4 regions of the Paenibacillus glucanolyticus genome follow, and region 1 is predicted to be linked to each of the others. Evidence: riboswitches for the same ligand, from Rfam matches in the RefSeq annotation. Region 1 holds a riboswitch; each other region holds the start of a gene.
What was found. A riboswitch is a leader RNA that binds a small molecule or an ion and turns the genes downstream of it on or off. The one in region 1 is predicted to bind thiamine pyrophosphate.

Region 1 (7,556 bases):
GGAGCGCAAGACGGTGCAGGTTCCGAATCCTTCGGGAGAGTTGTATTCGGAAGCCTATAACAAATACTATCCAGAAATCTCCAAGAAAGTGGAGGATATGCGTGTCATGGTCATCACCGGGAAAGAACCGGTTGAGTCGTACGATAAATTGATTGAGACGATAAAAAATGATCCGAAAATGGCGGAAATTACGGAAGAGATGACGAAGGTATATCAAGAGAAGTTTGCAAAATAATGGAGTGATCCCAAACCCCGCTATGCGTGTGAATTCACGCATTGCGGGGTTTTTCGCGGATGTTTTTCTAGAGGCATGAATATCGAAAACAGCCCCTCATGTTAAGTCTTTGATGTCTAATATCATACATCCTATAATTTTACATTAAAGTATAAAATATTACATGAGGGGAGGACATAAAGTCATGGAAACGAAGGAAGGCATAAAGTTTGATATCGAGCGAGAGCGGCACAAGCTTCACAAGATAAAGCAGCGGTATCGTGATTTTAATCATCCCAAAGTCCTCAGACAATCGATTGTGCTCGACGAACTGATTAATCAATATAATCGAGTCCTTAGAGAGAACAAGCCGATTGCTTGAACAATCGACTTGGCGTAGGTTTTCTTATAGGCCGTATAAGCGTACGGCATTCTCGTATAACCGCTCCCGCGCCGCAAGCACGGATACCCCTTGAAGCTCTGCCCAGGCAGCGGCAACGGCGGAGGTCATCCGAGGGTGGGTCATCTGCCCGGCAAAGGGACCTTCGAACGGCCAAGGTCCATCGGTCTCGGTCATAACAAGATGATCGGGGTACAGGCGAGCAATTTTACGAATTTCATCTTCATACAGGATATCAGGCGTAAAGGAGATATAATATCCGTTACCCGCCATCCGCAGCAAGGTGTCACGAGAGCCCTTAAACCAATGGAAATGGGCACGGGTGACGCCATATTTTTCGAGCAAGCGACATGCGGTTTCCGCATCTTCATATACAGCATGCAGAATCACAGGTTTATGATGCTTTTTCGCAAAAAGAATAAATTGTTCCAGTAGATATTCATATGGACGGTTATCCCACGAACGGCCCTCGGATTCAGCTTCTAATTTTGCATAATAGGGGAGACCCACCTCACCGACGGCAATCATGTCATCGGCATGTTCTTCCATCCAGTCCAGCATCGCCTTCGTTTCAGCAGAGGAGGGGACAGGCTGCTCCGGATGATATCCGAATGCAGCCCGTACCATTGTTCCGTACAGCCGGGACAGCTCCAGATTCCGTTTGCAGGAAGCCAGATCCATAGAGACAGAGATGATGCTCTGAACCTCGCTATGCCGGATATCCGCCACAATCGCTTCCTGATCGGATAACGAATAACGGTCCAGATGAATGTGGGTGTCTAACAGTGGAGCTCCGGCCCCTGTTTGCGTTAGTGATTTCATCGTTACATACCCTTTCTACCAAGCTTTCTCGAAGCTCTGTGGCATTGATGGAAGCTGGATGATGAATGATTATTCTGTTTACGGTTAACGTTGTTACTGTCCGCGTTCTTGCTGCTCCTCCCGCATCATGGCGGATATTTCGGTTTTCAGCGTGATGAAGGATGGATCCAGCAGAATTTCCTCACGGCGTGGACGGGGGAACGGGACCTCGATTCGTTTTAAAATGGCCCCAGGCCGCGCCGACAGAATATAGATGCTGTCGGAGAGCAGAAGTGCTTCCTCAATATGATGGGTAATCATCAGCACCGAACGGCGCGTCTCCTCCCATATATCGAGCAGCCAGCGCTGCATATCACTGCGTGTCAGTGCATCGAGTGCGCTGAAGGGCTCATCCAGACACATCACTTCCTGCGGGCTCATCAATGCGCGCAGGAAGGCGGCCCGCTGCTGCATCCCTCCTGAGAGGGTATGCGGATACGCCTTCTCGAAGCCGGCAAGTCCGGCCCGTTCCATCCAGCGCCGGGCATTTGCCCTGGCGACGGCCTTCTGGGTTCCTCTGAGCTCCTCGGGAAGCAGCACGTTGTCCTCCACCGTTCGCCAAGGGAACAGGGCAGGCTGCTGAGGCATGTAGGCAATGAGCCCTTTTTTTCCCGTTACGTCACGACCATCCATGAAGACTGAGCCGGAATCAGGAGCCGTTAAGCCACCGATGATGTGGAAAAGTGTGCTTTTTCCGCTGCCTGACGGCCCGATAATCGAGACGAATTCACCGGGCTGTACCTGAAGCGCAAGGTCATCCAGCACATGAACCTCGCTGCGTCGGTCGCGGAAGGTTTTCCGAAGGTTTCGTACCTCCAGCGCAGGCGTCCGAGAGGCTTCCACGGAGGGGGGATTAAGCCCACCCTGGACCGGCGGAGCAACTTGTTGTGTCATATCGCGAAATACCTCCTTCATTAAGGATGATCGTGTATTGGCCCATGACTGCTGGGCATTAGCTTTTCCGGTTCCAACGGATCAGCCGTTTCTCCAGCAGGGTGATAAGCAGAACCATCAGCAGGCTGAGCAGGACGATGACCAGAATCGCAACGAATACCCGATCCGTGCGGTAGCCGGATTTTTGCAGCATCATGTAGTAACCGATTCCCCGGTCGGAGCCGATCCATTCTCCGATGACCGCACCCATGACGGAATAGGTGGCCGCGATCCGAATCCCGGAGAAGATGGAGGGAAGGGCATGAGGCAGCTCCAGCTTGGTAAAGATTTGCCATGATGTAGCCCCCGCCATCTGCATGTAATTCATCATGGTGCGATCGGTTCGGGCGAGCCCGTCCAGAGCCGCAACGGCCACCGGGAAGAAGCAGACCAGGGTAATCACAATAACCTTGGGCAGCATGCCGAAGCCGAACCAGATCATGAGGAGCGGCGCAAGGGCGATAGTCGGTACATTCTGGCTAAGAATCAGAAGCGGATAAAGAGCTGTTTTGAGAAAAGGCACCATATGCAGAGCCAGTGAAATCACAAGTCCGATTGTTGTTCCGATGATAAACCCGATCAAGGTTAGCTGCAGGGTGGCTAATGTATGCTGGAAAAGACCGGCAGCACCGGTAACTGCCTCGGATCCGATCGCCGTTGGCGCAGGCAGAATAAATTTTTCGATATCGAAGATCGATACCGCCGCCTGCCATACCAGCAAAAAGAAGAGGACCGCCACAACAGGCGGCCAGACGGAGCTCCACCAGCTTCTCATGGACGATATTTCTCAGTCAGCTTATCCATGCTGATGCCGCTCGGATGATGTGCGATTTTGACCTGGGATATGATGCTGGGACTTCCCGCATTCACCAGCGCCTCATGCATGCGCTCGACGATCTTTAGCAGCTCGGAGAGTTCTCCTTCCATGGTTGTCTCCAGTGCATGGACCTCGTACTTCACACCCGAATCCTCAATAACCTTGATCGCTTCATCCACATAAGGGATGCTGTCCCGTCCACCCGGCGTCCGGGGTATCACTTGAATGCTCAAGAGGGTGTTCGCCATATATAATCCATCCTTTCGTGCAGCGATATGATTATGAAAGAGAGACAGCCTGCTGTCAGGCCGACTCTCTTCTTGATAGAAAAAGACCTTATGGTTGTTCCGGTAAAAAATCATTGGTGAACGCGCGGTCTGCATCAAGCTCTTTCTCCAGCAGTTTGCGCTCAAACATCCAGTCGGCATACCCCGACCATACTTCGGCTTTCTGTTCACCCCAACGAGGCGCATCATCCTGATAGCGGGGACTCAGCCATTTCTGGCTGGCCAGAACCAGCTCGGCATCCAGATCAGGCACGGCCTTCGAGAGCAGCGCTGCTGCATCCTCAGGATGCTCAATAGCATGGTTGTATCCTTTGGAAGTAGCCCGCATGAAGGCTCTGACAAGCTCAGGGTCCTCTTGGATCAGCTTCTCGTTGGTCACGATGACCGGCGTGTAATAATCGAGCTGGTCAGAGTAGTCCTTCACATAGATCATATCAAGCGGCTCATTGCGGAGCTCGGCTTCGATGCCCGTCCAGGCGTAGAATATCCAGGCGAAATCAATGTCGCGTTTGACGGCAGTAAAATAATCGGCATCGCCCATGTTGACCATATTGACTTTGCTGACATCGGCACCGTCGATCTCCATGATGGATTTCATGACAGCTTCCTCAACGGGGGAGCCCCAGCCGCCATAGGATTTACCTTCGAAATCTCCAGCCTTCACGATCCCTTTGTCCTTGGGAGCGGCAAAGCCGGATGTATTATGCTGAATGATCGCCGCAATGGAGACGAGCGGCAAGCCTTGCGTTCTGGCGAGGGTTACCCCTTCCTGATAGCTGATGCCGAACGGCACGTTACCGGATGCGACCAGCGTATCCGTTCCACCGGCTCCCGGCTGGACGATCTGGACGTTGAGCCCTTCCTCCTCATAATATCCGAGCTCCTTCGCTGCATACAGACCCGTGTGATTGGTATTGGCGGACCAATCGAGCATCAGCTGCACGTCACGGAGTTTCCCAGGACTCTTGGCGTCTTCTCCTTCAGCGCCTGTGTTCTTGTTCTGTCCGCCTGTACCGCATCCGGCCGCAACCATCAGCAGGACACAAGCGAGAAGCAGGGGGACCCATCTTCCCTTCTTCATCGTGTCTTCTCTCCTTATGAGTTCTATTTCTATTACCTCGTAACTCCACAAAAAAAACGCCCCGATAATCTCAGGACGCATGACGGCGTAAGTGTATAGTACGGCAAATATGGCTGCCGCAAACATTGGCTTCCTACGCTGGCATTACCCAGATCAGGTGTAAGGGTCAGTATCAAAGCGGATACACTCTCAGCCGGCTAAATTCCAGCTCCCCCGATATTTATGAAGTTTCGATCAGTACATCCGTTATTATAGTCCTAACACCAAGACCTGTCTAGTTTTCGAAAAAGGTCATGAACAGGACAGGCCTTATGTAGGGAACCGCGTTTAGGCAGCCCAAGAGTTCAGCATATGAACATTTTAAGAGATGAAATGTTGGATACCGTGCTGCGTGCGGGTTAACGCTGGAAGAACTCGATCCATTCCCCTTCGGGACCATGCACGAAGAAATAACGATAGCCGTTCGGGAGAGTGACGATTTCCTCGTCCAGATGAGGAACTTCAAGTCCTTGGACGCGTGCATACTCTTCTTCAATATCATCCGTACTGACTGCAAAATGGTGCACCGTTCCTTCCGAAGGCAGCGAGTCGCTGTAACCCTGGATAAGTTCGACTTCCGTTTCGTCACTTCCATTAAATCCGAGGAACGCGAGTTGAATGACCCCATTGGTATGAGTCAGGCGATTCTTTAGTTCAAGGCCGACTACCGACGTGTAAAACGCTATCGTGGCTTCCAGGTTTCGGACTACAATACCAACATGATCCAATCGTTTCTGTGACACTGCCATACACCCTTTCCGGTTCGTATAAGATATGAAGAATAATATCATATGATTCCTATACGTCAAGTAGGTGATTGATATAGAAACTTTTCAGGTTTTCACGTGTTTAATTGAGTGTAGTCCTTGCATTTGAAGTACACCCGTCCAGTAGAAAAACTTCATTATATAGATCTTCTAGCAATGTGCCGGATAGATGATTTTTCTTTGATTTCCTCGTCTTTACTTTTGGATGGGTAAAAAGTATCATGAGGAATAGAGAGCTTAATTCAAAAGACCTAAATCATCCATCGTGTACAAGCTTACCTTTTTGCCAAGGGGGAGTGCTTATGAGTCCAACTCCAGCAGATCATCTGTGGATTCGACTCGCCATTATATATGCATTTATTCAGATAATGACTGTTCTGTGGATGCCTGATGCTTTATCGCTTCAGCGTGTGCTAGTCATTATTGCTCCTATGGCCGCCTCCGTGTATTTAATCCGGGTCAGCCGGCGTTATAAGGCACATCTTCGCAGGTTTTGGTTTATGGTAAGTATCGGACTGATGGCCGATGCAGCGGCCCGGATCGTCTCCTCCTTTTTTTTCGGGTTCGGGAAAGAGAGCGCTTTCCAGATATCCAGCTATTTCTGGGGACTGGAAGTGATCCTGTTCGCCAGCTGCCTCATTTATTTGTTCCGGCATGTTCAAGGCCCGCTTAGGGGGCTGCGGTTTATGCTGGATATCGTCATCGTTGGCGTAACGTTCATGACGGTGGGCTGGGAGTATTTAATCAAGCCCGAACTTCAGGACAGTACGTATTCGGGGGGGACGGGAAGCGTATGGGTGGATATGCTGTTTCCGCTGTGCGGAATGGTACTTATTTTATTTACCGTGGTGTTGTATTTTAATACCAGGCAATTAGGGAAATGGGCGGTCATTTCATTAAGTCTTGGCGGAAGCGCTTATATTATGGGTGATGCACTGCACTTTTATCTCGTCCATTTCGTGAATCTCGAAGTTCGTGCATATCTTGATCCTTTACATACGTTATCTGTGTTTTTCATTGCTTCTGCAGGTGCACAGCCCGCTCCCGATACCGGAAATCAAACGGTGAAAGAGAGGGAACCGCGTCCTGTAGGAACCTTGATTGTCAGATATTTGCTTCCATATGGCGTGCTGGGCGGAATGTTTGCCCTCATGGCGCAGCGGTTCGGTGGCTGGAACGGTCTGTTTACCGGTCTATCCCTGTGCGTCATTCTGATTCTGTTCCGCCAGATCCTGATCCAGTATGAGAATGACCGCTTGTTACATCGACTGCATGAAAGTCTGAGGCAGAGCGAATCGCTTGCTCACCGGGATGATCTGACGGGATTGTATAATCGTCGTTACTTCAACGCAAGACTGTCCAGCTCCTTGTTAGAGGCCGATCGGACAGGATCGCGGGTAGGGCTTCTCTACATGGACATGAATCGTTTCAAAAAGGTGAATGATCGTTATGGCCACCGTGCCGGAGATCTGTTGATCCGCAAGGTTGCATGCCGCCTTCAGTCGCTGGAATCCAAAGGGATTCTGGTGTCCCGTCTAGGGGGAGATGAATTCACCGTGATGATCCAGTCGGCCGGGGAGGATCAGGAGCTGATCTGGATGGCGGAGGAGATTTGGATGCTGCTCAGCGAGCCTTATGAACTGGAGGGATATGAAGTTAGAACGTCGCCGAGTATCGGTATTGCCGTGTATCCCGATCATGCCCGGAACGATCAGGAGCTCATTGGCCGTGCGGATGCAGCGATGTATGCCGCGAAGGAGCGGAATGCCCGCTGGCACTTCGATGTGGACCGGACGATGCAGCTGCAGCTTTTGGATCAGAAGATTGAATAAGGGATGGATAACCAGAAATATCGACAATGCGTTGTTAAAAGCAATATAAGTCGATTTTTGTAGATTAAAACCCTATCATTGCACGAATCTTGCGCATTTCTCATAAAACAGGTCATAACTTCGATATAAAATCCATAAAATGCAAAGAAATCATATTCAAAATGCCGATAAGAAGCATAGTGAGAGCTAGCTTGCCAAGGAGGACGAACATGATTTGCGACAATTGCAGCACCTTTGAACCGATTGAGGACCAGGGGACCGTTCATATGAAGCCTGCAAGCGGTGAGCTTATTGGCTTGCTTGCACTGAACGGCTACACGGTACA
Region 2 (7,556 bases), 1.8 Mb from region 1:
TTTGAATAACAGCATACGATGAACATTGACAAGGAAAAAGCGCCAATTTAGAGTAATTTATATAGTCCAATCTTACGAAGGTTAGAGGAGTAGGTAACATGGAGCTGGGATTGCCTTTCGAAACGTATGTGGAACAATATCGATATAAATATTTGGCTTTATATCACGCCATTCGTACTGCGATACACAGCGGCAAGCTGCCGGAAGGAACCCGTCTTCCTGCAACCCGGGAGCTGGCGAAGCTGTACGGGGTGTCCAGAGGATCAGCCGCACAAAGTTATGACATGCTCATGGCAGAAGGGTATGTTGTATCCAGACCGGGCAGTGGAACCTATGTGGCTAAGGGGATTGCTATGATAGACCAGCCGCCGGCGGCAGATCGCGCACCCGTTCTCTCGGCTTGGGGTCAGCGATTAATGGAGAAGAGCGGGGAATATGCCTCTGCTCTCATGTCGATTCAAGAGCCTCCCCTAGGTACGATCTCATTCGCGAATGCAAGGATGCCCATTCAAGATTTTCCGTATTCGGAATGGAGGAGTGCCCTGTCCTACGCGGGCGGAAGCGGAGGAACGCAGCTCCAGAGCGGAGCGCCGCCCGAGGGAGATACGGAATTGCGTCAGGCGATTGCCGGGCACTTGCGCTTTACAAGAGGAATCCAGGTCGATCCCGAGCATATTGTCATCTTCAGCGGATCGATGCAGGGGCTTGTTCTGTTATTTCAACTGCTTGTGGATCCTGGTGATCATGTGGTCATGGAAGATCCGGGATATCAGGGAATCCACCGGGGTGTAAGCCTTAGCGGCGGAATCCCGCTGCCCTCCCCGGTTGACGAGGCCGGACTGATTCCGCGTGATTGGGATGCCGGGCTGCTGGTCGTAAGCCCCAGCCGTCAGTACCCGACAGGTGCTGTGCTGCCGCTGGAGCGGAGAAGGGCTTTGCTCAATTGGGCGAGAAGCCGTCAAGCCTTTATCATTGAGGATGATTATGACAGTGAATTCCGCTGGGGCGGCAAGCCTATCGAGCCCTTGAAAATGCTGGATGACGAGGGACGTGTCATCTTTGTCGGTTCCTTCTCCAAAACGATGTTTACCGGGCTTCGCATCGGTTATGCTGTACTGCCCCCAAGCCTGGTAGAGACGGTCGTGCAGGCCAAGGCTCTGTACGAGCCGATCTCGCCTGCCGTACTGGAGCAGCGTGCGCTTGCGCGTTTTATTGTAAGAGGTGGCTATGGACGGCATCTAAGAAGGATGACGAGGCTGTACGGTGCGCGGTACGAGGCGCTTCACCAAGCGATGGATGCTTATGCCTCCGATCTGTTCTGCCTGCACTCCGGTGATGCAGGTCTGCACGTGTACGCGAACTGGCTGCGATCGGGGGAAGAGTATGCGGCGCTGCGGGATGCAGCCCGTAATCGAGGGGTTATGTTTCGGGATGCTGCGGTCTATCACCTCACGCCTGGACCGCCTGCCGCCTGCTTTGGCTTCTCGCATTTAGATGCTTCTATGATTGAGGAAGGGGTTAGACGAATAGCCTTGGCATGGCTGGACATGCAAAAAACTTAAAAACCGGGTATGATGGAAAAGAGATAATTTTCAAGAAATGAGATGAGGGGGTAATGACGTGATGCTGAATGCATCGCCGTCTTCTTTTATAATCATGCCTGCGCTTGCCAAAATCGTCTGTGAGCCGGGCTGGAAATGGCAGAAACGCGAAAGACCCATGCAGAACTATGATTTGTTCTATGTATGGAGCGGGGAAGGCACAGTCGAGGTGAATGACGAGCCTTTTACCGTGGGAAAAGGAAGCTGCTTCCTGTTCCGACCTGGAGATCATACGAGTGCAACGCATAATCCGCAGAAGCCGCTCGTATTGACATATATCCATTTTGACGTGACCGATCCGGTCCAAGACATCCCTGCGCCGTATCGCCAGCTGACGGAAACGATGGATTTTGAATACTTGCTGGCACGATACGTGCGATTGTATCTGGACAAGCCTTACGGGGCATTGGAGGAGGGTCAGCTGATTCTCAAGCAGCTGATGATTCATCTACTGCGTGTGGACCTGGATGAGCCCGTTGTCAAAAAAGCGAGCAATCAGCTGTCAGAGGCGATCCATGAAATCGCGAATTACGTCCGTCAGCACCCGGGGGTTCCCCATCGGGTAGAGGATTTGGCGGCGAGAGCGGGTTTGTCCCCCCGCTACTTCTCGATCAAGTTCAAGGAACTGATCGGTACGCCGGTGCAATCCTACATCATTCAGATGCGGATCGAGCGGGCACAGCATCTGCTGCTGCATCAAGGGATGAATGTCACGGAAGTAGCCGACGCGCTGGGCTATCGGGACATTTTCTTCTTCAGCCGTCAATTTAAACAGTATACGGGCAAGAGCCCATCCGAAATTCGGTGATTCCCCCACCCTTCCATAACTTACCTGATTGATGGAAGGGGCTTATGGGTTTCATAGTAAGCGCTTTAGGGTAAATGTGACGTACAGTTTAATTTTATGAAGGGGGGAGAGGGGAATGAGCCCAAGAAGACGGGTGCGCGGTCGTTTCTTCAGCCGCGGTGGCTGCGGTATATTCAGAAATCGCTTGCGCCGCATGAAGACAGCGAATCAGGATCATCAGGATGTGTGGTTTTAATGAGCCTTGGCCTTCATACGGGTGATGTTGAATCCCGATTTCATATATGCTTTTCTCAGGATGAACCGCAAAGGGAGCTAACCGGCTCCCTTTTTCTCGTATATATAGAGTACGCGATAGGGATTTTTTTCTTATGTGTACCTTCGGGTGCCAGACCTATTCATACAACGGAAATTTGATATATTAAGCATATACATAAAGTTTGTTCGGCTGAGGCCAAAGGGAGTAAGTTTGTTGGTAAGGTATTCTGAAGGAATAGAAAGGTGATGGGAGTGACGTTGTTGGTGGCAAGTACGGAATATGTGGTGAACCGTTGGTGATTGCAGGGACAGGAAAAGTGGCATTGGTGACGGGGGCCTCCAGCGGCTTTGGGCTGCTTATCAGCCTGGAGCTGGCGCAAGCGGGATATGATGTGGCTGCAGGGCTTCGCAGACCGGAGGCGGCTCAAGAGCTGATGACCCGCGCGGAACAGGCGGGTGTTGCAGAGCGAATTCATCGGGTTCGATTGGATATATGCGATGAAGAGCAGATACGGGCGGTTGCCCTGCATTTGGAGCAGCGGTTTGGTCGATTGGATGTGCTGGTGAACAATGCTGGTGAAGCGGTAGGCGGAATGGTGGAGGAAGTGCCGCTGAGTGGGTGGAGAAGACAGATGGAGACGAATTTCTTCGGAACGGTATCTGTGACACAGCACATGCTGCCGCTGATGCGCCGGACCGAGAATTCCAAGATTATTCTCATGAGCAGCATCAGCGGCGTGGTCGGCTTCCCGGGTTATGGACCTTATGCTTCCTCCAAATTTGCGATTGAAGGATTCGGGGAGAGCCTGTCGCTGGAGCTTATGACCTTCGGCATGCACGTTGTGCTGGTTCAGCCAGGTGCTTATGGCACACCGATCTGGAATAAGAGCTTTGGTGAGTTAGAGGTGAAGGAAGGGTCACCCTACAGCGACATGCTGAAGGGTGTGCTGGACTATTCCGAGCGGACAGCCAGGGGAAGCGGAAATCCGCTGGAGGTGGCGAAGCTCGTGGCAAGGATTGCCTCCATGTCCAAACCGAGATTCCGATATAAGCTGCCTCAAGGCACGCGTATAACCGCATGGATTAAGGGATTGCTGCCGGACCGGTGGTTTCAGCAGATGATTTATCGGATGCTGGGCAGACGTTAATCATTCATGCTGCTAATGATCGATTGCCTTAACTTGTCATGTGCGCTGAGTCGGCAGGAATTACCCTTTTTTGGCCGTGGAGGGGTGCAGCAAACCGAGTAATTCTCCCATTTTCACTTTGGAGCCGGGCTCCAGGTCGCCGCGAGGGCTAAACGTGCCGTTCTCCGTCAAAAGCACAACGGTAGAGCCGAATTCAAAATACGCGAGTTCATCGCCGATCTGCCATTTCTTAACGCTCTCATCGGCGTAACGGATGCTGCTCACGTTCATTGCGCCCACCTTCACGACGGCAACTTCTCCGAATTCATGGGCAATGTAGGTAATGAGACGCTCATTGCGGCTCAGCACAGTTCGGATATGGGTCATCGCAAAGTCATTCACGGGGTAAACCTTCCCCTTCAGATGCTCGCTTTCCGCCTGAACACCGGTTACGGGTGAATGGATGCGGTGATAATCTGTTGGGCTTAAATACAATACGAATGCATAACCGTTTATATAGTTTTCCATTCTCGGGGATTTCGCGAGCAGCTCGCTCAGGGTGTAATCCTGTCCCTTGACACTCAGAATGGTGCCGGCATGAATGGCGCACATTGCTGAAATAGTGGCATCGACAGGGCTTACCATGGCATCGACGGTGTCATCGATGGCACGCAGGCCTATTTTTAACCGGCGGGAAAAGAACTCGTTCAATGAGCGGTATTCGTGGATCTCTTTCTCCGCTTCATGAGCCGGAATTTGATAGATTCGTATAAATGCAGGTATTAGATGACGGCTCAGCCGGCTGTGGGAACAATGCCCCATCATTCGGGACAACCATTTTCGGGAGGAGAGCTCAGTCATCAGACGCAGCAATTGTTTAGCCATGTCATTCTCCTTTGTGCATAGGTGTAAGCAATATAACGATGGTGGAAAAGCCAATCACTCTGATATTGACATAGAATGAGATGGAAATCAATAAATAGCCATATTTGAAAAAAGGTTCTTGCAAATTCTGGAGCGGACCTGTATTTTAAAATTAACATAAAACCGAATAGGGAATACGGGGGCTTGAGTGAATCAGGCTGAGATTGCAGCTATTATCCGCTGTTGACCGTTAATCTGAACTGGGTAATGCCAGCGTAGAGAATATCCGACCCTGCCTACATAGGGCCTATTTTTCCGTCTGCGCGTTTTTCCAGACGGTTTTTTGTTGTGTTTACACAAAAATAGCGGTGGAGAGGGGTACAGGTTGTTATGGGAACATCAATGCAAGAGAAGTTGGGGGTTCAGCCCAGAAGAGGGCTGCGGTTAAGCGATATTTTGGTGACGGTGCTGGTATCGCTTGTGTTTGGCGTGATTTATCACTTCTGGGGGTCGGTCTATAATCTTTTTAAACCGTTGTTTTTTGAAGCGGATGAGCTGCTCTACGGCATGTGGTTTGCGGCAGCTACGCTGGCTTATTTGTTAATTCGCAAGCCGGGCGTGGCCATCATCGCGGAAGTGGCTGCGGCCCACGTGGAGGTGCTGTTTGGCAGCGGCTGGGGATTGACTCTATTGTTATATGGCTTGATTCAAGGACTGGGGGCAGAGTTGGTATTCGCGGCGTTCCGCTATCGGAGTACCTCAGCGTGGACCTTGGTGATTGCCGGGGCCGGAGCGGCCATCGGTTCGATGATGATGGACTTTTATTACAGCTATACGGATGATCTGCAGACATGGATGTTCCTTGCCAAATACGGTATGCGGGTAATCAGCGGTGCAGTTATTGCAGGTCTGTTAATGCTGCTCTTGGCCAAGGCGCTGGATCGCACAGGCGTAACGTCTCTGCTGCGTCCCGCGTCGAAGAAGGATTACGAAGCGCTGGATGATGCGCGCCATGTCTAATGCCACGGTAAGCCTATTTCCGGCTCAGTCCGCTGAGGTTCAACAGGAGCAGGCTGTGCAGGTGGAGGGACTGCGCTTGAAGTATCCCGGGGAAGAGAGGCTGATGTTCAAAGATCTCTCGTTCTCGGCAGCCCGTGGGGAAAAGGTGCTGCTGCTTGGTCCGAGCGGATGCGGCAAATCCACGCTGCTCCAGGTGCTTAGCGGAATGATTCCCCGCGCTACGGAAGTGCCAATGAAGTGTGAGGCACAGATTGTCCCGCGCTCCTGGGGATACGTATTTCAAGACCCGGATACGCAGTTTTGCATGCCGTATGTGGATGAGGAGCTGGCCTTTGTACTGGAGAATCTGAGTATTCCCCGAGACGAGATGAAGGAACGGATGCAAGCGGCGCTGCATGAGGTGGGGCTGAATTTGGAGGAGCTTCATCTGCCGATCGGCCATCTGTCGCAAGGGATGAAGCAGAGGCTGGCGCTGGCTTCCGCCCTGCTGCTGGAGCCGGAGGTGCTGTTCCTTGACGAGCCGTCCGCACTGCTTGACCCGGAAGGACGGGAGCAGATCTGGGATGCAGTGAAATCCGTATCGGAAGGACGTACACTGATCATCGTCGAGCACCGGATCGAAGAGATGGCGAAATACGTGGATCGTGTCGTTCTGTTCAGTCCGGATGGCGTTATTCTGGGCGATGGACCGCCGGCGGCAGTATTTGCTAAGTATGAGTGCGAGCTTAAATCCTATGGAATCTGGTATCCCGGCGTGTGGGAAGATTATGCTCAGACCCGGGCCGGCCGGGAATTGTTTGCTCCGGTTGATGCCTATGGCGAAGATCTGGGGAATCTCCTGCACGAGGCTGCCCTGCCTTACCCTTTAGATGGGGAGCCTGTGATCCGCTTAGAGGATTTCAAGGGACTGAGATGGGATAAACCTGTGATTTCTCTCCCTTCGGCAGAAGTTTATCGGGCAGAATTTATTGCGGTGGTAGGGCCGAACGGAGCGGGGAAAAGCTCGTTTCTTCTCAGTCTGATGGGACTGCTGCGCGCGCAAGGGACCTACGTGCTCTGCGGGGAAGAGGTTGTGCAAGGCAAGGCGAGAAAGGTGCGGAAGAAGAGAGAGCAGCAGCTCCGTCAAATCGGATTCGTGTTTCAGAATCCGGAGCTTCAGTTTCTGACGGAGCGTATTGGCGACGAGGTTGTTTACTCCTTGCTGGTGGATAACATGCCTGCGGAGGAAGCGAAGGCCCAAGCCGATCGCTGTCTCGAACGCTTCGGACTAAGCGGAATGGAGAACAGGCATCCCTATCAGCTGTCAACCGGTCAGAAGCGGCGCTTAAGCGTTGCCACTGCGATGGCCAGACAGCCGGAAGTTCTGCTCCTGGATGAGCCGACCTTCGGTCAGGACGCGCGGAATACGTTTGCGATTCTGGAGATGTGCGAGCGTCTGCGCCGCACGGGAACCGCCATTCTCATGGTGACCCATGAGATGGAGATTGCGCAGCGGGTCGCCACGCATATATGGGAAATTCGGGAAGGTCAGCTGACCTCGAGCATGGCTTCACCCCGATTGTGTACCGGTGCGGAATCCCGGCAGGAGGATGATGGATTGAACCGGGCCGGAGAATCCTACGATCCCTCCTCCGCAAGCGCAGCTCACCTCACGGGGGTGAATTCATGAATATATGGAACCCTGTACGGATCACCTGGCTGCACCGGGCCAATCCGGTGGTGAAGCTCGGCCTTATTTTTGCCCTCTTTTTCATGACGGTGCTGACCCATGATCTGGATTTCATGATGTATCAGGCACTGGTATTTATGGTCTGTCTGGTGGTGCTGAGTGGGGTTAAACCGTGGAAGATGCTGCTCTTCTTCATTCCGTTTCTGCTTGCC
Region 3 (7,556 bases), 3.0 Mb from region 1:
TTCACCGTCATTATCCCGACTGTTTGCTAGCTGTGCTTGGCGGTAGCGCAAGCAGAGGAGAACATAACGAGCAATCTGATTTGGACATCGTCATCCTTGAGCGGGACGGAGATGAGATGCGGAGAAAGACCCTGGAAGCGGATGGATGGATTGTGGAATTGTTTATATTGTCTTTGTCATCCTATCGTGAATACTTCGACGAGGGCGTGATGGCAGCCAATCCGACATTGCAGCGGATCACAGCGGAGGGTAAGGTGCTGCGCTCGTTGCCGGAAGGAGAAGCAGTCCGCGTAGAGGCCCAGCATGATTTGAATTACGGACCGATGCCATGGATGCAAACCGATATTGATGAATACCGTTACATGATTACGGAATATGTGCAGGATTTGAAGAATCCTAAGCGGGATGGCGAGAAATGGTTTACGGTGCAAAAGATCATGACGGTACTTTGCGAATTTGTACTTAGAGTGAATGGGGAATGGACAGGGGAAGGCAAGATGCTGTTTCGGCTGTTCCACCGTTTCAGCACGACCTTGGGAGATCAATTGGAGGTTTCGCTTTCAGCGATGTATCGACAGGATGATCCCTCCCTCCTTCTGGCATTCACAGAGCAAATGCTGAACCCGTTCGGGGGCATGCTTCTTGTGGGTTATGAGGAATAGATTTTGACGGGTGAGCAATAAGAGAGGTACATTAGCCGTGACGTTCGCCTTCCACGACCAATACAATAATCATGTGATTCGGTCACGTCATTCTTTAAATCCAGGAGGGATCTTCATGAGCGGAGTATATGGTGGTGGATGGGGTAATTCAGTAGGTATTATTTTGGTTCTCTTCATCCTGCTCGTAATTATCTCGAGTGCTTGGGTTTAATTCGTCAAGCTCTTGGAGCAAATCGCAAAAGCCCGGCATGCGCCGGGCTTTTGCCTGTTATATAGAAGTGATCACGGTCTTGGCTTGGCTGATGGACTGTGTGCAGACACGACTGCGGTCATGACAAGGTGACTGCTGTCCGATTGGATCGCATGCAAAAACGCATCTTCGAGGGATTCAAACACCTTGGAGATGGAGCCGTCCAACCGGCTGGCATAGTGAACGCTTCCGGCGAACGTTCCTTTTTCCTTAGCCCGATGCACCTCTTTATAGATAACATCCATGTAATGGTCTGTACCCAGTGGATAAAGGGCAAATTGGCAGGCTGTATCTATATCGGCATTCTTCCCAATCTCGCGATTCAAACGCTCCGAATCCTCTGACATATATACATCGGCTTCCGTATCACCAGGGCAGCCAATAGAATAAGTTCCGTTAAAGATGGTGTGCACACCGCTTGCTGCCGCATAAGCAAAAATCGCCCTCGTTACATCAAATACATGCTCCGCCCGTCCACGAATACAGGTGCTCACATCATCCGTCTGAATCCATACTTTCCCCGTGTTGACGGATTTCAGCGCGTCCATAATGACTTCCACAAATCGGTCAGTCATCGGAAACACCGAGAATCGGCATCCGACGATGCGACTGGTTCCACATGTTAGCTCACTCATTGTTGTTATCCTCCCCTATGATATAAATCCACGCAAAAAAACCGCACCCCGTGAAGAAAGTGCAGTTATGCCTACGTGAAAAAGTATAAACATAAATGCTACACTTCCCCACGCTAGTATGACCTAGATCGGGTGATAAGGGTTAACGGCAGCACGCCGTCTCTCAGCACATGGCACCCCTAGTACAGCCAACATGATATGCAGTTGGTCCCGGAACTATTGCCAGTTCAGGAAGACAAAGGTTTCTTGCTTGTGTTATTGTATCGTTTTGCCGGAAGATTTTCAATCATTCGATTTTTTTTTCGACATTGATCCAAATTGATGCAACCGATGAAAGACCAGACGCATCATAGTTATAGAGAGGGGGAGATGGCCTGGATGTCATACAGCGCTTAAAACAAAAAGAAGAGGCGGCTCTCCGGGAATTGATGGAACAGTATGGAGATTATCTGCTTCGCACGGCGGTATTGCTGCTGCGTGACCGTCAAGCGGCTGAAGAGGCCGTTCAAGATACCTTTATCCAGGCGTTCGAGAATATCGCTCAGCTTCGTGACGGCGACAAACTTCGTAGCTGGTTGACCCGAATTGCAGTGAATCGATGCCGGATGCGGCAGCGAAAATGGGATTGGCGTCATATTTTTCCCATGCCGAGGATGGACCAGCATGTAAACGAAAGTGTACCTGCCGTGGATGAAATGCTGGGCGTCCATTGGCGTGAGGCTGAAATGATCAAATCAGTGCAGCAGCTGCCCTATACATACCGAGAAGTGATTACGCTCTATTATTATAATGAGTTGGGTGTTCAAGAAATTGCAGCGCAATTGCAGCTGAATATAAACACGGTTAAGGCACGTTTAATGAGAGGGCGGCATAAACTCCGGCAGATTGTTGTCGAGAAGGGGGAGAGCGATGCGTAGCGAAGAACAGGAAATGGCCGAACAACTAAAGCAGGAGCTGGAGGAAATTCGATTCCTGGGCGCAGAGAAGGTGATTTCTCGCACATTTCCAAAATCCAGCCGCGAACGTTTGTCTTCCTTGTGGAATAAGGAAGTAGAAATTTCTGCTGCCGCAATTGGTTATTTTGGCGCAGTAGCGGCCGTTCTGCTGCTCGGAGGTTTGTTATGGAGGGAAGCAATTGTGAAACCTGCTGTTTCCGTGCCCTTGCAGGTGAGCAATGAACTGCTTGAAGCCGGGGGGAATTATTACTGGAAGGATCAGTACGAGAGGATGGTGGCCAGGCTTGAAAATTCGGGTCAAGATTAAACACCTGGTGTTGGGGGTTTCGGGTTTAATCCTCTTCGTTATGATGGTATCTATGCTCACACCTCGAATAGGGCTGCTGATTGCGGAGAAGCAGATAGAACAAGGCCAAGCTGAGGGGATAGCCAAAGTCATTGACCTTATTCATGAAGAAAGCAGCAGCAACCGGAAATGGGAGATGATCGAGAAGTATGTGATTGTGCCTAGAGCAACAGAGCTATCTCATCGGTTTGATGTGTTTATTAGTCCGGGGTTCACCAGCACAGGAGGAAGCACCGATCAGCAGATTCGTTTTACTGAGGATGAACGTTTGCCGCTGCTGAATCAATATGTGCTGGGAGCGCCAGCCGGAGAATATATGAAATATGCCGCAATAGACCTTGCGGAGCATTATTCGATGAATGGTGATGTGGAGGGAGCAGCGGATATATTGGAAACCGCTATCCAAAAGTTCGGGGATCTGAGCAGCGGATATTCTCCGGAGCCTGTTCCTTATTCCTACCAGCATGAATTGGTGCTGGAGCTTGCGAGCCTCTATGACAGGCTGGACGAGCCTGATCAGGCGGCGCTGCAATATGAGCGATTAGGGAAAGTCCTTTCTGGAGATTGGAGGGACATCCATAGTAAGGCCCTTTTATATCACTCGGAAATGCTCCTGCGTCGGGGGAGCCCCCAAGCCGCTATGGACGTGTTGAATCGGATATCAGAAGGGTCCGGCGGGAACTTTGCAAATTCGGATATCTCAAAACGGGCGAATCAGCTGAAAGGACGGCTGAAGAGGATTTTAGACGGAGAGACCTTGTCAACGGTAAGCGGAACCTTGCGAAATCGTGAGGGGGATCCGATTCCATTCGCAGGTGTATTTTTACGTAAAAACAACGATCTGAATCACAGTCTGCTGTTAAGCGAACCGCACCAAATGCTGACAGACGCGAACGGTCGCTATCATTTCGAGGGTGTAGAGCCCGGCAGGTATCAACTCGGCATTGGTTTGAATTATGAACAAATCAATGGCAGAACGTGGCCTGTAGAATCGGGGGATTGGGTGGAGGTCGCCCCGGAATCGACACGACGGATTGATGTCACGCTGCAGCCATTGATTCAATTGACAACTCCAGTAAACCATGATGAGATACGCGGCGACATGATCTATTTTGAATGGGAGGCTATACCCGAAGCCGCCTACTATAAACTGAGTGTTGGTATCGAATTTGGCAGCGGATCGATGATGACGGCGATGGATAACTATATTGAAGGGAATTCGCTGCGGGTTGCTGTTCAGGATCTGTATGATCTCAGAATCGGACTTTCCTACGAGGATCCGTATGATTGGACGACCGTTGCACCTGAGAGTGTGCTTGGTTACTCCAACCCAGAGGCTCTCTATTTCTGGTCGGTGGATGCTTACAAGGATGACGGCACGAAGTTAACAAGCAGCAGCGGGTACCGGCTCAATGAGAGCACCATGGGTTATTTACCGTATTTCTTGTTAAAGGGTCGTGAATTGACGCCGGAGGACCAGCTGGTACTCGAACGTAAATATGATGAATCGCTCGCGGCCTATAACGATAATGTGAGCTCGCATCCAGAAGATATTCACAGCTTAAGGATGAAACTCCGATTGCAACAGATCAAGGATCAGTTGTCCAAGGATGTAGATAACAGAAGTTCAGAGGAAACCTTATCCACCCTGCAGGAGATGATCGAACGGCATCCGGCACCAAGCTACCTGATGGATTTGACGAATTACTTCTATAATAATGAAGATTGGGACAGTTACAATCCGGCATTCGATCGGTACTCCTCTGTACGGAGCGAAAGCGAGGATCATTCCTATACCGATTCTCTCCACGCAACAGCGCTTATGAAGCAGGGCAGGCTGGAGGAGGCGGAGAGATGGTTTGGGCAGGTGATCCGACAGGATAAATCCCACCGTTTTATCGGCAATTACCTCGCCGTTCATATGCTGCACAGCGGTTCGCTGGAAAGCACGCTGCAATTGGCCCGGAAATATCCGGAGCGCATGATGTCAAGCGATACGGATTGGGCTGTTCTGGTGGAGCGAATGCTGATCGAATCTGAGGGAAACTCAGGCTATACCGAGATACTGAAAGAGAAATTGCAATGGGGCATGAGCGGAGAGCGGGATGCCATTCAGTTGTGGACGCCGGGAGAGGACTTCCAAGAGATCAAGCCATTCCTTCAGGCCTTATTACATGTTAATTAAGTAGAGTCGCAGTTTCACTGCTGGATAAAGTGTCTGTATGAAAAAAGGCCGCCTATCCAAGTTATCAAAAACTTGGGTGGACGGCCTTTTCCGCTAAGGACTTAGCTGTATACTTTCACGCGATCTTCAATCGGCGCAAATTCTTTTTCGCCTGGTTCAGCAACCGGTTTACCGAAAGGCATTTGAGCGATCAGTTTCCAGCTCTCTGGAATGTTCCATTCGGATTTCACCTTTTCGTCGATCAATGGGTTATAGTGCTGCAGTGATGCACCCAGGCCCTCTGCCTCCAGGGAAGTCCATACCACGAATTGCAGCATGCCGTTGGATTGGTTGGACCATACCGGGAAGTTGTCTGCATACAGCGCAAAGTTTTGCTGCAGGCCTGTAACGACGTCATTGTCCTCGAAGAACAGTACTGTACCGTATCCAGCGCGGAATGCGCCCATTTTTTCAGCCGTGGATTTGAATGCTTCTTCGTTACCGACAACTTCTTTCAAGATGCCCTCGGTCAGGTTCCACAGCTTGTCATGCTGTTCGCCGAGCAGTACAACGACACGTGCGCTTTGGGAGTTGAAGGAAGACGGAGTGTACTTAACAGCTTCGTTCACAATTTCCTGGATACGCTCGTCCGAAATGACAGGGTCCTTGCTGATAGCATAGTGGGAGCGACGATTTTTGAGTGCAGTTGAAAAATCTTTAGACATAAGAAAAAACCTCCTGATGTAATGGTGTTGCATAAGCCTGATAAGAAGATGTCCTTTAATTCAGGTAAATATGCATTTTAGTGAAGCATTTTGCTCATAATCATTATTCCATATCAACTAACAATTTGTTAGAAATGATATTTATGTTAGCATGTTAATATAATGAGTTGCAAATGTCAACAATTCAGAACGAAACTCAGAACTAAAAGTTTATCTTTAATACCCGCTTACTGAGAATTAAAACACTTTTCTAAGGTCAGTCCTCTGATTGCTTTACACGATATGTCGAAACTTCATATCATGAACAAATCGTGAACAAATGATACGCAGATGAGAAAAATTAAATGATTTTGATTCTCAATTAGGGTTGTCGAGTGAGAATGAGAGTGATATAATGCATATCAGAACGCAATTGATAATCAATCTCAGTGAGAAGCTGATGAGATTGCGGACTGTCGGATATTCAGAGACATACGCATAGAAGGAAGAGCCATGAAGATTAGATACTTATTTGCAGCCGTTGTGGTACTCTCCATAATCTCATTATTTATTGGAGTTAAGGACATTTCACCACTGGAACTGTTCTCCATGTCAGAACAACAACAACATATTATGCTTGTCAGCCGGATCCCGAGGCTTGTCAGTCTTATACTGGCAGGGGTCAGCATGAGTATCTGCGGATTGATCATGCAGCAGTTAAGTCGCAACAAATTCGTGTCACCAACAACAGCGGGTACGATGGATTCCGCGAGACTTGGAATTTTGGTTGCCATGCTGGTCTTCACAACAAGCGGTCCACTAATCAAGATGCTTGTGGCATTTGTATTCGCACTAGCGGGAACCTTCATCTTTATGAAGATCCTGGACCGGATCAAGTTCAAGGACGCCATCTTTATTCCCCTCGTTGGACTGATGTTCGGTAATATTGTTAGTTCGATAGCAACCTTCTTTGCTTACAAATATGATCTTATTCAGAATATGTCCGCATGGCTCCAGGGTGATTTCTCCATGATCATCAAGGGACAATATGAAATGCTATATATTAGTATCCCGCTTGTCATTCTGGCCTACCTGTTCGCTAACAAGTTTACGGTAGCCGGGATGGGAGAGGAGTTTGCAACGAACCTTGGTCTCAAGTACCGGAGAGTTGTGAACCTGGGATTGGTCATTGTAGCGCTGGTCACCGCATCCGTCGTTCTAACCGTCGGCGTGATTCCTTTTCTCGGTCTGATCATACCTAATATCGTTAGCCTGTATCTGGGAGACCACTTGAAAAAAAGCCTTTCGCATACCGCGCTGCTGGGGGCCGGATTCGTATTGTTCTGTGACATCCTTGGCAGGATCATCATTTATCCCTATGAGATTCCAATCAGCCTGACCGTGGGCGTCCTTGGAAGCGGTATATTCATTTTCTTATTGATGAGGAGAAAGGCTTATGACTTATAAAGCCAAAATCGGCCTGTTGGCCGCGGCGGCAATCATCCTGGTGGCAGTCTTTCTGTTCATTGATCTTGGCAGCAATTGGGACTACGGGCTTCCGAGAAGGATCAAAAAGGTGCTTGCTATTATTCTGACCGGCGGAGCCATTGCTCTGTCTACCACGGTGTTTCAAACGGTCACGAATAACCGGATACTAACGCCGAGTGTTATGGGATTGGATTCCTTATATATTCTTATCCAGACAACGGTAATCTTCGTCTTTGGATCGTTTACGCTGTACAAACTGGGCAGCAATGTGAACTTCCTGATTAATGTCGGAGCCATGATATTGTTTGCTGGAGTTTTATACAAAATACTGTTCAAAAGGGAAGGGAATAA
Region 4 (7,556 bases), 550 kb from region 1:
CAGCACCATCATATATAAGATCGATGACTTGAGGATCTCTATCATTTCCTACAGCCTTGAAAATGGGGGAGTTCATGTGACTATACTTCTCCGGGTGCATGGCTGTTCTCGCTTGATCATAGGAACGATTCACAACATCCAGATGCACTTCTATGTGCTTTTCCGTGTGCTCTTTCAAAATATCTTCCATGTGATCGTTTATGTGATCGTTTATGTGATTGTTTTTGTGATTGTTTTTGTGATCCTCCTGGTGTTTGTCCATGTGTTTTTCCATCTGCTCTTCTGTGTGTTCTACCAAAATCTCTTTCATGTATTTGTCCGAATGTTCTTCCGAATGTTCTTCCAAATGTTTTTCTAAATTCTCTTCCCGATCCGCCCCTGCGCTGATGCCATATATCCGTGCTTCTTCGTGATCCCTATCTTCTCGGTCAGGTCCTCCCTCATCATGGCCGCCCTTAATAACAACGATCTTCGGACCGAGCGCATAAATACGCCTTGCAGCCTCTCGCCGGTCCTCCATCGTCCGAATGCGCATCCCTGCCAATACTTCCGCCTCCGGGATGTTAGGGGTAACCACCAACGCCAGTGGCAGGAGGTGCTCTTTCATTGCAAGCACCGCTTCGTTCTGCAGCAGCTCGGCGCCTCCCTTGGCAATCATCACCGGATCAACAACAACCTTCTCCCAGCCAAATTTTTGGATCTGATCAGCAACAAGACGGATGATCTCAGCGTTAAACAGCATCCCGGTCTTCAATGCGTCTACCCCAAGGTCCGAGCCTACCGCTTCGATCTGCTCCGCCGCAGCTTCCGGGGGCAGCGGATAGACGCCGTGAACCCCCAAAGTATTCTGTACGGTAATGGCGGTTATAGCCGACATGCCGTACACGCCGAGCTCCTGGAAGGTTTTCAGGTCCGCCTGGATTCCGGCACCGCCTCCACTGTCCGATCCGGCAATGGTCAACGCCCGGGGTACGCGAACCTCTGTCATCGGGCACCACCTGCAGCAGCAGCTTCACGGATGGCCGCGTAACCCTGCAGCGAACCTGGATGAAGCTTGGACAGCTCATCCAGAAAAGCGTTCTGGAAGCTCCCCGGCCCAAGATCAGCCGTACGCTCCGCTGCCCGGGAGGCGGCTGCGCCATAGAAGGCGAGGCCCGCTGTGCCTGCAAGCAGCAGGTTGGATTCAACTGCGGCAAAAGCACCCAGCACCGAGGTCAGCAGGCAACCTGCTCCGGTGACCTTTGTGAGCAGCGCATGGCCGCCGGTAATGATGCGAACATCAGTCCCGTCGGTGATCACGTCTTCTTTACCCGTGATCACCACCAGGGTGTCCAGCTCCCGCGCAGCCCGCACCGCAAGCTCGGCATTGCCGATATCTCCGCTGCTCTCTGCATCAACACCCTTGATCTCGCGGGCCTCCCCAACAAGGTGAGCCACTTCAGCCGCATTCCCGCGCACCAGCGAAACCTTCACTTCGCGCAGGATCCGCTGCGCCGACTCCGTCCGAAAGCGGGTCGCGCCCGCACCGACCGGGTCCAATAGGAGCGGTACGCCATGGGCATTCGCCGATAGCCCGGCGGTAATCATCGCGTCTACCAGCTCGCGGTTCAGCGTGCCGATGTTTAGCACCACGGCACCCGCGATGGCAGCCATATCCGCCACTTCCTCCGGCGCATATGCCATTACCGGCGACGCGCCCAGCGCGTACAAGCCGTTAGCCGTAAAATTCGTAACCACCACGTTTGTCATATTGTGAACGAGGGGGCTCGTCTGCTGTACCTTGCTCAAAAGCGCCGAAACCTCTTTTTCCCATATATTCATATGAAATCAGCCTCTCTTATCTATGCTAGATCGTTACAGACACTACTCTTTACAGCACCGCAGCCTGCATCTGCACCGGCCACTCCTCCTGCTTGTAAGCCATGTCCCAGAACATGTACTCCAACTGGCAGCTCAGCATAAAATGCTCCGTCATCCGCTCCCGCTCCGCCGCTGTGGCGCTTTCCGCCCACAGGTCGACACCGTTACAAAACTTCGCCGTCGCCTCTTCCCCGCGGTTGCCGTAAAAATAAATCCAGTCATAGAACGGGTGAGATTCATCCGGCTTCACTTCATCCAGCAGCTTGCAGCCAATCTCCAGATACGTCCAGGGACATGGCAGCAGCACTGCCATAATCTCGCCAAGACTGCCCTCATGCGCCACCGTCAACATGTGACGGATATAATGATGCGCGGACGGCGCAAGCGGATACCCCTGAAGCTCCTCGTAGGTCACCCCTGCGGCAGCGCAAAAGTTCTGATGCGGATGAATCTCGCTGTTCAGAATAAAAGAAATCTGTTCATTAAAAGTCGCAATCTCATTCCTGCTGGTAGATTTGGATATGGCAATGCCATAAATCCGCATGTAGGCGTTCAAATACTCAAAATCCTGCTTCACATAGTGAATCAGTTGTTCCCTCGATAATGTTCCGGCAGCAATCCCTCTCACAAAGGGATGATCAAAAATCGCTTGAAAAATGCCATCCGACTGCCTGCGAAGCTCTTGCGTGAAACTCATACTTATCCCCACCTCTCATGAATTGAAAAGCAGGAAGTCCGGTTACGCACACAGCCTTCAAGGCAACGCTAAAAAGCCGCCCCCGAAAACTGGAGCGGCTTCGTCAACAAGCCCGGGTACGATAGAAAAACATACCGAGGCCTTATATACGAAGGCTCCACTTTCCTACGCTAGTACGAACTAGATCAGGTTCAAAGGGTCCAAGATACACTCTTGTCTCAGCCGCCAACGGCTCCCCTAGTGGACTTCCTATTCTTTTGTCTATTACTGTACATAGGTTTTTGGATGGTGTCAAACGTTAACCGTTGGTTAACGAAATTCTTATGCACGAACCTGTGCAATCGGGTGACCTCGTTGTTGAGCGATTTAGCGAAGGATTGTGGATAGATAATCTGCACCAGGGCCAAGGGAAGAAACGGAGTCAATGTTAGGACACCGCATCGTACCAGAATAGCCATGTTCGCATAAAAACTGATCTCGATACACTGAAACACAGACGCTTCAAAGGCATATCCCCATAATGAGTACATCCGAGCAATTCAAATACATGATTTGAAGAGGAGCCTATTGATGACGAACCAATCGAAAGCTGTTAAACCCATTCGGGATGGCTGCACCTCGTAACGCAGTCTTAAGAAATTTCGCTGTGCTGAAATGGTGGTAGTCGTGATGGTTATGGGTGTGGGTGTGGGCACAATCAACTCACCTGGGTCTACGGTAATACTCCGGGGGTTTGTGATGGTTATAGGTGTGGTTATGGGCACAATCAACTCACCTGGATCTACGATAATACCGGGGGTTTGTGATGGTTATGATGGTTATGATGGTTGTGATTGTTGTGGGCATGCTGCTCTTGGGGCTAACGGACAGAGGATACGTTATTTTCCTAGAAAAGTGTTACTTTTGAGATTAACGGACATGAGATGCGTTATTTGTGATATGAGTCGGTAAATTAGCTGTTTTATGAGGTAATAAGGAATCCTGAGTCCGTTAGATTCAAAAAAGGAACTAAATGAGGCAAATAGCGGATCTGATGTCCTTTAATATGTCGAAGACATCGCCAAGAGCCAAGGTTACTCGTGAAATAGTGTCGTGAAATAGTGGTATTGGCGCAGCAGAGCTAACGCCCATTCGGGATGGCTTCACGTCCGTAACGCCGTGGATCATCTGAAGAAATCCTGCTGCGCTGTAATGGTGGTAGTGTGATGGTGGTTATTCATGGTTATGGTTATGGTTATGGTTATGGTGGTTGTTTGATGGTGGTTTGATGGCGGTGGTGGGCATGGGCATGCTGCTCTTGCGCTAACGGACAGAGGATACGTTATTTTGCTAGAAAAGTGTTACTTTTGAGATTAACGGACATGAGATGCGTTATTTGTGATATGAGTCGGTACATTAGCTGTTTTATGAGGTAATAAGGGATCCTGAGTCCGCAAAATTCAAAAAACGGGCACAATTGAGGCAAATAGCGGATCTAGAGTCCGATAATAAGTCGAGGACAGCGGCACGAACCAGGGTTACTCGTGAGATAGTGGTGTTGGCGACCAGGCTAGTATATTAGGTTATCTGATTATGTTCATTGCCCTTCCCCGCGTAGTCAGCTTCGCTCTTATTCTACTGTGAAGATTCGTTTCACTCCAATAGACGAGTGTTATACAATGGCAACTAAAGGGGGAATGTCGCTCATGTGGCGTAAGTACAGGTTTACCCAATCGGTCTGGGCAGGCATTGCCGCCGGTATCATCCTTGGACTGATCTTGAATATGGTAGAGCATTTCACCTCATACAAAGTCTACACGCTGCTCCTGAACGTTGATTACGTGCCTGTCCTGAAGGAACTGCAGCTATCCGATCTCACCGAGTTTATGCTGCACCTTCTAATCTCCGTCCTGCTGAGCATGGCTCTAACCCTCTTCCTGCAGCAAAAAGCATGGTCTCGTAAACGCAGCATGTCTTTTGTTATCCTGGTCTGTCTTGCCGTTGGACTTCTTCTGTTCCCCACCACGGCGTTGTCTGTTCGCACACCGGCGTTGTCCGACCTCGCCGCCCTGGCGTTCTGGCTGACCGGGCATCTGGCGTATGGCCTTGCCCTGGGCTGGATGCTGACAGGGGCACGCAGGGGGTAAGGTTGTGCTGCTCACTCGAATCCACCATAGGTGATCAGATTGTAATATCCAGTGCCTTCATGTGATCAGCTTGGCTTATTCAACGCAAAGTGGCCGCTCCCATTGGAGCGACCACAGCTATATACCGGAATGCGAGGAATCCGCATTCAATTCGATTTCATTTTAAGCGAATTCTAGTGTCCCAAGGACAAGTCCTTGTCTTCCCCATCGGATTCTTCATCGTCGACGTTCGCGTCGTCACCGGATGCCGCTACTCCATCCATAAAGTCTTGAATCTGACCGCTGTTGCGCGTCAACGTGGCGACGGAAACCTCGTGCTTCTTCGCAATATCAGCCTTCGTCGTTGAAATGTTCAGCGATGAGGTTACTATATATTCTAACGCACTTGCATATCCGCCCTGTTTGCGGTACTTCGGATTGGCTTCTCTGGAGAAGCTGTTCCAGACCATCAAGAGACTGAACACTTGAAACAGCTGCTGCTCATCCTGCAATTCGTAATCCTTGCAAATCTGAGGAAACACGGACTCTGCAAGCTCGCGATGCTCATCGTCGTTCCAATCCATCCATCCCAGCTTGTCGTTAATCATCTGCTGCAATTGATCGACCTGTAGCTTAGGCTCTGCTGCTTTCGCACCAGGGAACTGGATGACTTTACCGTAAACCGTACGTTCATCTCTTTCAAGACAACATCTTTTGTACTTTTTGCCGCTTCCGCAGTGACATAGATCGTTTCTTCCTAGCTTTTTCATTTCCTAGCTCCTATTTGAATGATTTCTTCTATTATACATGGAAAGTATAAAAATGCGCATCTCAAGCCTGTCGAACTTAAGGCATGCCGGCCTTACTCGTCATTACACTCTCTTAAAGGGGGGGCTTCCGATAAGGAGGTACTCAGGCAAGTTAGATAGCAAAAAAGCGCGGGTTTTCCACTATGAAAGCCGCGCTCTTTCATATTATTCTATAATATCGTCATAGCGCAAGTAGGATGTAACAAATTTGTTAGAACCTATAATAGACTTGTACCATTTTTGGTAAAGTTTCCATAGATCCGCATCATATGGCACATTTGGCCCGGCCCAATGGTCACAGACAGCGATCCCAATATCCCCTGACGCCGAGTCGTCACATGCGCAGCCTAGCTCGATTCCTTTCTCTATGAAGTTGCCCCCAAGCGGTAAACAGCTCCTTGACTCTTGTTGTTTTGCTGGCTCGAGCGCCTCTTTTCGGAGCTGCAAGTCCCTTTATGGGACTTGCGCGAGCCGCGAGCGCGCCTTTGGAGCCTGCAAGACCCCCTAAGGGACTTGCACTGGCCGCGCCTTACCTCAGCGGATATACCAGCTGGATATCCTTTACCGGGGCCAGCCCTTCATACAGCGCATGATTATGGTCTGCGCCTACAATACATAATAGCCGTTTTCCCGCATGCTGCCCAATAGCATTCTTGATTCGCTGATTCATGATCAGATGCCGGCATACCCACCTGAGTAGATGGGCCTGCGGATTGATTCGCTCCAGCCATTCATACTTCTCCTTCGTAACCCGATCGTACGCTGCTGAATTTAGAGGAATCGGACCCGATGCCCAAGTCGACAGCTGCCGCTCAAACCACTCATCCAGCTCGGCATTTAACTGCTGCTTTTGTAGCTCGCCGTAACCGTGAAAAGGGTCAAAATCGTTCCACACATCAAGCAAGCTCTACCCAATCGATCGGCACGAACTCATATTTCTTCTCTTCGCATAACGGAAAGATCAAATCCCAATACTCGCTGGCTGGCTCACCCCAGTATCCACGATGGGATCTGTCCTGCTGGTACTGCTTCCAACTGCTCGGAAGGACCTCTCCACAAATAACATCCGGTTCGAACTCAAGAATGAGCTCCTTAATGACATCCAGGGTCAAGTTGTACTTCTGCCTCAGCCCCTCGTCATGGGTCACTCCCAATATGCCAACCGTGGTCACGATAAATCCTTCCACCTTGCCCACATTTCTTGCGGATTCAGCACATACACCCCGTCATTCCTGAACATGAAATGGTGCATGATGAACTCTCGGCGAAGGGTCGCAAAATCCTCATGATAGCCCTTAATGAACTCATTGATCTCCTTCTCGCTGTACTTTCGTTCCTTTTCAAGCTGAGATACCATATGCGTGAGCACGATGAGTTTCTTCTTCAGCTGGGCAGGAATACTCTTCAATTTCCCATCGGAAGTGAAAAAGCTCTTCATAACGGAATCCTTCATCCGTTGATCCTCATCCAACACGCGCTCCGAGCCGCCAGTTGAACGTACTCTTTGATAGATCAGGTTTTCCGTCGCCGTCGCGGTATTTCTAATAAAATAATCATTCAGCGAAAAAAAGATCGTGTTCTTGTCCCTGCGCTCATTAATGAGACTCGCTTCCCGCAGCTTGGCAGCATGATGGGTGATCGTCGCCGGTGTGACGCCAATCTTCTCAGCCAGAAGCTGTCCGTTCAACTCCCCTTCGGCAAGCAGGATGAGCATCTTGATTCGGGTCGGGTCCGCCAGCGCTTTATGATAACTGACCACTTTGTCCAATTGCATAGCCAATCCTCAGCTCCCTAAATAATTTAACAAACATCTAATTTATCAATCATTAAATTAGATGTTAAACCATGAGGAATAAAATGTAAACCTATCCATGATAAATAGGCTTCAATAGCAAAACTAAGAAACCCGCCCTTCTATCGAAGGAACGGGTTTCTAATGACTCCAGTTGTTACTCGGCGCTCGGCCTGATATGCACACTGCGACTAATCGCTGCGTCCCAGCTTACACAACCGCCGCGTCTACTCTGCTCTGATCGGCATTTTGGCATCTCTTGCATACCTTAAGCGCCGTGCCGTCAGACTTGT

Region 2: it holds a riboswitch for thiamine pyrophosphate, as region 1 does, so the genes downstream of both, WDY75_RS05475 (ECF transporter S component) here and WDY75_RS27765 (ABC transporter substrate-binding protein) in region 1, are expected to answer to the same signal.
Region 3: it holds a riboswitch for thiamine pyrophosphate, as region 1 does, so the genes downstream of both, WDY75_RS11090 (YkoF family thiamine/hydroxymethylpyrimidine-binding protein) here and WDY75_RS27765 (ABC transporter substrate-binding protein) in region 1, are expected to answer to the same signal.
Region 4: it holds a riboswitch for thiamine pyrophosphate, as region 1 does, so the genes downstream of both, tenA (thiaminase II) here and WDY75_RS27765 (ABC transporter substrate-binding protein) in region 1, are expected to answer to the same signal.

Annotation. Positions count from the first base shown of each region.
Region 1 is NZ_CP147845.1:5,997,957-6,005,512, reverse strand. Features, by position in the region: gene WDY75_RS27795 (extracellular solute-binding protein) at 1-235, shown strand, start outside; gene WDY75_RS27790 (aspartyl-phosphate phosphatase Spo0E family protein) at 420-596, shown strand; gene WDY75_RS27785 (TatD family hydrolase) at 621-1,436, opposite strand; gene WDY75_RS27780 (ABC transporter ATP-binding protein) at 1,530-2,369, opposite strand; gene WDY75_RS27775 (ABC transporter permease) at 2,428-3,183, opposite strand; gene WDY75_RS27770 (MTH1187 family thiamine-binding protein) at 3,180-3,473, opposite strand; gene WDY75_RS27765 (ABC transporter substrate-binding protein) at 3,562-4,593, opposite strand; TPP riboswitch at 4,707-4,818, opposite strand; gene WDY75_RS27760 (VOC family protein) at 4,992-5,381, opposite strand; gene WDY75_RS27755 (GGDEF domain-containing protein) at 5,702-7,231, shown strand; gene WDY75_RS27750 (EAL domain-containing protein) at 7,441-7,556, shown strand, end outside.
Region 2 is NZ_CP147845.1:1,142,667-1,150,222, forward strand. Features, by position in the region: gene WDY75_RS05455 (PLP-dependent aminotransferase family protein) at 99-1,562, shown strand; gene WDY75_RS05460 (helix-turn-helix domain-containing protein) at 1,624-2,409, shown strand; gene WDY75_RS05465 (SDR family oxidoreductase) at 2,961-3,812, shown strand; gene asd (archaetidylserine decarboxylase) at 3,873-4,676, opposite strand; TPP riboswitch at 4,842-4,954, shown strand; gene WDY75_RS05475 (ECF transporter S component) at 5,046-5,675, shown strand; gene WDY75_RS05480 (ABC transporter ATP-binding protein) at 5,668-7,344, shown strand; gene WDY75_RS05485 (energy-coupling factor transporter transmembrane component T family protein) at 7,341-7,556, shown strand, end outside.
Region 3 is NZ_CP147845.1:2,301,686-2,309,241, forward strand. Features, by position in the region: gene WDY75_RS11080 (nucleotidyltransferase domain-containing protein) at 1-662, shown strand, start outside; gene WDY75_RS11085 (YjcZ family sporulation protein) at 778-873, shown strand; gene WDY75_RS11090 (YkoF family thiamine/hydroxymethylpyrimidine-binding protein) at 945-1,547, opposite strand; TPP riboswitch at 1,636-1,738, opposite strand; gene WDY75_RS11095 (sigma-70 family RNA polymerase sigma factor) at 1,976-2,464, shown strand; gene WDY75_RS11100 (hypothetical protein) at 2,457-2,810, shown strand; gene WDY75_RS11105 (carboxypeptidase regulatory-like domain-containing protein) at 2,788-5,034, shown strand; gene WDY75_RS11110 (nitroreductase family protein) at 5,136-5,738, opposite strand; gene WDY75_RS11115 (ABC transporter permease) at 6,231-7,184, shown strand; gene WDY75_RS11120 (iron chelate uptake ABC transporter family permease subunit) at 7,174-7,556, shown strand, end outside.
Region 4 is NZ_CP147845.1:5,452,865-5,460,420, forward strand. Features, by position in the region: gene WDY75_RS30815 (bifunctional hydroxymethylpyrimidine kinase/phosphomethylpyrimidine kinase) at 1-310, opposite strand, end outside; partial or broken gene thiD (bifunctional hydroxymethylpyrimidine kinase/phosphomethylpyrimidine kinase) at 437-988, opposite strand; gene thiM (hydroxyethylthiazole kinase) at 985-1,821, opposite strand; gene tenA (thiaminase II) at 1,871-2,557, opposite strand; TPP riboswitch at 2,703-2,806, opposite strand; gene WDY75_RS25500 (hypothetical protein) at 4,243-4,683, shown strand; gene WDY75_RS25505 (YecA family protein) at 4,857-5,432, opposite strand; gene WDY75_RS25510 (hypothetical protein) at 6,001-6,366, opposite strand; gene WDY75_RS25515 (hypothetical protein) at 6,368-6,643, opposite strand; gene WDY75_RS25520 (metalloregulator ArsR/SmtB family transcription factor) at 6,640-7,245, opposite strand; gene WDY75_RS25525 (hypothetical protein) at 7,474-7,556, opposite strand, start outside.